Regions from separate parts of the Streptomyces sp. NPDC102274 genome, predicted to be linked through region 2. Evidence: predicted binding sites of a transcription regulator. Region 2 holds the regulator's gene; the other holds the start of a gene.

Region 1 (2,390 bases), on a different contig from region 2:
TGTGCCACCGGGTCCGACGACCCGGCGAAGTCCGCGCACGGCGCGTCCGCCGCCGGGAAGCCGGGCCAGGTCGCCGCCGGGGCGCCGCACGAACAGAAGGCGGCCGAACTGGACGCGCTCTATTCGCCCGAGAACGTACGCCGCGCCCAGGCCGCGCGCGCCGTCGCCGCGAAGAAGTGGGGGCTCGCGAGCACCCCTCTGCCCGAGCCCCGGCCGCCCGCCGTCAAGCCGGAGATCACCACCCGCGAGGGCTTCGAGGTCGAGGGCGGCGACGACCTGCCGCCGCTGTTCACCACCGTGCCGGTCGACGGCAAGAAGGTGGTCTTCCTGACGATGGACGACGGCTCGGAGAAGGACCCCGAGCTGCTGCGGATGATGAGCGAACTGAAGATCCCCTACACCGCCTTCCTCAGCGATTACGTCATCAACGACAACTACGGCTACTTCAGGCAGATGCGGGACCGCGGGGTCGCCATCCAGAACCACACCCTCAACCACCCGTACATGCCCGGCCTGTCGTACGAGGAGCAGAAGCGGGAGATCTGCGGACAGCAGGATCTGCTGGCGAAGAACTACGGGAAGCGGCCCACGCTCTTCCGGCCGCCGTACGGCAACTACAACGCCGACACGCTGCGCGCCGCGAAGGAGTGCGGGATCAAGGCCGCGCCGATCTGGGCGTCCGAGGCGTTCCCGGACCACATGGAGTGGCGTGAGTGGGACCGGGACATGCACCCCGGCGACATCATCCTGACCCACTTCCGCGGACGGGACGAGTGGAAGGGCTCCATGCCCGACATGATCCGCCATGTCATGAAGGTCGTCACGGACAAGGGGTACGCCGTCGGCAAGCTGGAGGACTACGTATGAAACCCGCGCACCGGCTGCTGGCCGGGGTGCTGGCAGCCGGTGCGCTCCTCGCGGCCGGCTGCGCGCAGTCGGCCGACGTGATGGACCCGATGGATCCGATCGAACGGCTCGGCCGCAAGGCGGCGCAGCGGGTGGGCCCGCACACCTCGGTCCCGCCCCGGGTGCCCGTGCCGCTGCCGGGGCCCGGACCGGGATCGGTGGACGGGTCCGTGGACCCGTCCGCGCCGGGCGTTCCCCACCGCCCCGTCTGCGGGCTGCACGAGATGTCGCCCGCGCCCCCGTCCGCGTCCCCGCCGCTGTCCGCGCCGCCGTCCCCGCTGCTGTCCGCGCCCTCGCCGCCGTCGCCACCGCTCCGGCACTGCCCCTCGGTGCTGCCCGGCTCGTACGGAACCCCGGCCCCCGGAGCTGCGTTTCCGTAGTGATGAAAGATCCGCCACGAACGCGCTCACTGGCACTCCGCTTGACCGAGTGCTAATCGCGGTCATAGTCTCGGGTCTGGCACTCCCCACTGGAGAGTGCCAAAGCGCGACTGACAGGTCCGGCACCCGCGACGACGGATCTATCTGGTCGCCACCCTCAGACAGTTAACCCCGTGAGATCTCCGAAGGGGGAGGTCGGATCGTGACGACCGCCAGCACCAAGGTTGCCATCAAGCCGCTCGAGGACCGCATTGTGGTCCAGCCGCTCGACGCCGAGCAGACCACGGCCTCTGGCCTGGTTATCCCGGACACCGCCAAGGAGAAGCCCCAGGAGGGCGTCGTCCTGGCCGTGGGCCCGGGCCGATTCGAGAACGGCGAGCGGCTTCCGCTCGACGTCTCCGTCGGCGACGTCGTTCTGTACAGCAAGTACGGCGGCACCGAAGTGAAGTACAGCGGCGAGGAATACCTCGTCCTCTCGGCTCGCGACGTACTCGCGATCATCGAGAAGTAATTCACCTAATTGCTTTTGGACTGCGCCCCTGGCCCCCCTGCGATTGCCGGGCGGACAGGGGCGCAGTTCATTGAGAGGACAGAGAAGCTCCCATGGCGAAGATCCTGAAGTTCGACGAGGACGCCCGTCGCGCCCTTGAGCGCGGCGTCAACAAGCTTGCCGACACGGTGAAGGTGACGATCGGCCCCAAGGGCCGCAATGTCGTCATCGACAAGAAGTTCGGCGCCCCCACCATCACCAACGACGGTGTCACGATCGCCCGCGAGGTCGAGATCGACGACCCGTACGAGAACCTCGGCGCCCAGCTGGTGAAGGAGGTGGCGACCAAGACCAACGACATCGCGGGTGACGGCACCACCACCGCCACCGTGCTGGCCCAGGCGCTGGTCCGCGAGGGCCTGCGCAACGTCGCCGCGGGCGCTTCCCCGGCCGCCCTGAAGAAGGGCATCGACGCCGCGGTCAAGGCCGTGTCCGAGGAGCTCCTCGCGACCGCCCGCCCGATCGACGACAAGTCCGACATCGCCGCCGTCGCCGCGCTCTCCGCCCAGGACGAGCAGGTCGGCGAACTGATCGCCGAGGCGATGGACAAGGTC
Region 2 (2,390 bases):
AAGTTGCCGAAGCCACCGGCTCCGAACCCGCCCGCGCCCCCGCCACCGCTCTGCGAGAGGGGGTCACCGCCGAGGTCGTAGACCTGCTTCTTCTGCGGGTCCGACAACACCTCGTAGGCGGCGTTGATCTCCTTGAAGCGCTCTTGCGTCTTGGGATCGGGATTGACATCCGGATGCAGCTCGCGGGCGAGTCTGCGGAATGCCTTCTTGATCTCGTCCTGAGATGCGTCGCGGCGCACGCCGAGTACGGCGTAGTAGTCCGTGGCCACTTACGACTCCGCCAGGATCTGTCCGACGTAACGTGCCACTGCGCGTACCGCTCCCATCGTTCCGGGGTAGTCCATGCGGGTCGGTCCGACCACGCCGAGTTTGGCGACTGCCTCGTCGCCCGAACCGTAGCCGACCGCGACGACGGACGTGGAGTTGAGCCCCTCATGGGCGTTCTCGTGCCCGATACGTACGGTCATGCCGGGGTCCTTGGCCTCGCCGAGCAGCTTGAGGAGCACCACATGCTCCTCCAGCGCCTCGAGCACCGGCCGGATGGTCAAAGGGAAATCGTGTCCGAAGCGGGTGATGTTGGCGGTACCGCCGATCATCAGCCGCTCCTCGGTCTCCTCGACCAGGGTTTCGAGCAGGGTCGCGAGCACCGTGGTGACGGTCCCCCGGTCCTCCTGCTCGAAGGAATCGGGCAGGTCCTGCACCAGCTGCGGGACATCCGCGAAGCGGCGCCCGACCACCCGGCTGTTGAGCCGGGCCCTCAGGTCCGCGAGCGAGGTCTCGCCGAAGGGCGCGGGACAGTCGATCATGCGCTGCTCGACCCGTCCGGTGTCCGTGATCAGGACGAGCATCAGCCGGGCGGGCGCCAGCGCCAGCAGCTCCACATGCCGCACCGTCGAGCGGGTCAGCGAGGGGTACTGGACGACGGCGACCTGCCGGGTGAGCTGCGCCAGCAGTCGTACCGTACGGCCCACGACATCGTCGAGGTCGACGGCTCCGTCCAGGAAGTTCTGGATGGCGCGGCGCTCCGGCGAGGACAGCGGTTTGACCCCCGCCAGCTTGTCGACGAAGAGCCGGTATCCCTTGTCCGTCGGGATGCGGCCCGCGCTGGTGTGCGGCTGGGCGATGAAGCCCTCGTCCTCCAGCACCGCCATGTCGTTGCGTACGGTCGCTGGGGAGACACCGAGCTTGTGCCGCTCGGTGAGCGCCTTGGAGCCGACGGGCTCTTCCGTCCCGACATAGTCCTGGACGATGGCGCGCAGCACCTCCAGCCTGCGTTCGCTGAGCATCGCACACCTCCAGCTCTCGTCCGTCGTCCGGCTTTGGCACTCGCTCTGGAGGAGTGCCAGCACTCCCCCAGCCAGTGTACGGCCGTGGGGTACACCCCTAGCAAGGGCAGCCGACCACGCTACCCCGCGATCGCACTGGTCGTTGCCGATAGCGTCCCGTAGCGTCCCGGTATGAACGTGCCCATGAACATCCCCTGGGAAGAGTCCGGGTGGGAACGACTTGCGCCAGGGGTGGGGCGGCTGCGGCTGCCGGGATGGGACGCGACGACCGGACTGGCCGTCGGCACCGACGCGGCACTGCTGTACGACACGGGCTCCACGCTCCGCGAGGGCGTCGGGATCCGGGCACGGACGCGAAGGCCGCTCGGCGGCCGGCGCGTGACGCATATCGCGCTGAGCCACCCGCACTTCGACCACGTGCTGGGGACGGCCGCGTTCGCCGGGACCGAGGTGTACGGGGCCGTGGGCATGGCGGAGCTGCTGACCGGGGACGCGGCGGGCCTGTACGAGGACGCCGTACGCCACGGGGTCGCCGCCGCGGAAGCCGCCGAGGCGGTCGATCACCTGGTGGCGCCCCGGCACGCGGTGTCCGGGGAGGTGACGCTGGACCTGGGCGGCCTGCGGGTCCTGCTCGTGAACGCCGGGCCCGGTCACACCGCCCACGATCTCGCGATGCTCGTGCCGGGCTCCCCTTCGGTGGTCTTCTGCGGCGATCTGGTGGAGGAGTCCGGCGAGCCGCAGGCGGGCCCCGACGCGGTCCCCGCGCGCTGGCCCGCGGCCCTGGACCGGCTGCTGGCGCTGGGCGGCGAGGACGCGCTGTATGTGCCGGGGCACGGGGCGGTGGTGGACGCGGCGTTCGTACGGGCGCAGCGCGACGCGCTGACCGCGCGTGCCGGGGCGTCGTAACGGGTGCCGGGGCGTCGTAACCGGGTGCCGGGCGTCGAAGCCGGGTGCCGGGGCGTCGTAGCCGCAGCGCCGCGTCCCGGCCTATCGTCGTGCGCATGCGCAGCTACAGCCCTGATCTGACGCCCCCGTGGAAGAAGTCCACGCCCGCGCCCGAGGTCCCCGCCGAACCGGATCTGGTGGTCGAGGAGGTGTCAACGG

Evidence for each region. The regulator HrcA, encoded in region 2, represses chaperone genes, less so after heat shock. The targets are predictions, from matches to a motif close to TTNGCACTCNGNNNNNCNGAGTGCNAA.
Region 1: the regulator HrcA is predicted to act here: its motif matches at 1,316-1,342, upstream of groES (co-chaperone GroES).

What each region holds. Positions count from the first base shown of each region.
Region 1 covers NZ_JBIWLW010000004.1:268,728-271,117, forward strand. Annotated here, with positions in the region: gene ACIRQP_RS07860 (polysaccharide deacetylase family protein) at 1-867, shown strand, start outside; gene ACIRQP_RS07865 (hypothetical protein) at 864-1,286, shown strand; gene groES (co-chaperone GroES) at 1,489-1,797, shown strand; gene groL (chaperonin GroEL) at 1,890-2,390, shown strand, end outside.
Region 2 covers NZ_JBIWLW010000005.1:264,204-266,593, forward strand. Annotated here, with positions in the region: gene dnaJ (molecular chaperone DnaJ) at 1-269, opposite strand, end outside; gene hrcA (heat-inducible transcriptional repressor HrcA) at 270-1,286, opposite strand; gene ACIRQP_RS09765 (MBL fold metallo-hydrolase) at 1,470-2,192, shown strand; gene ACIRQP_RS09770 (DUF3097 domain-containing protein) at 2,288-2,390, shown strand, end outside.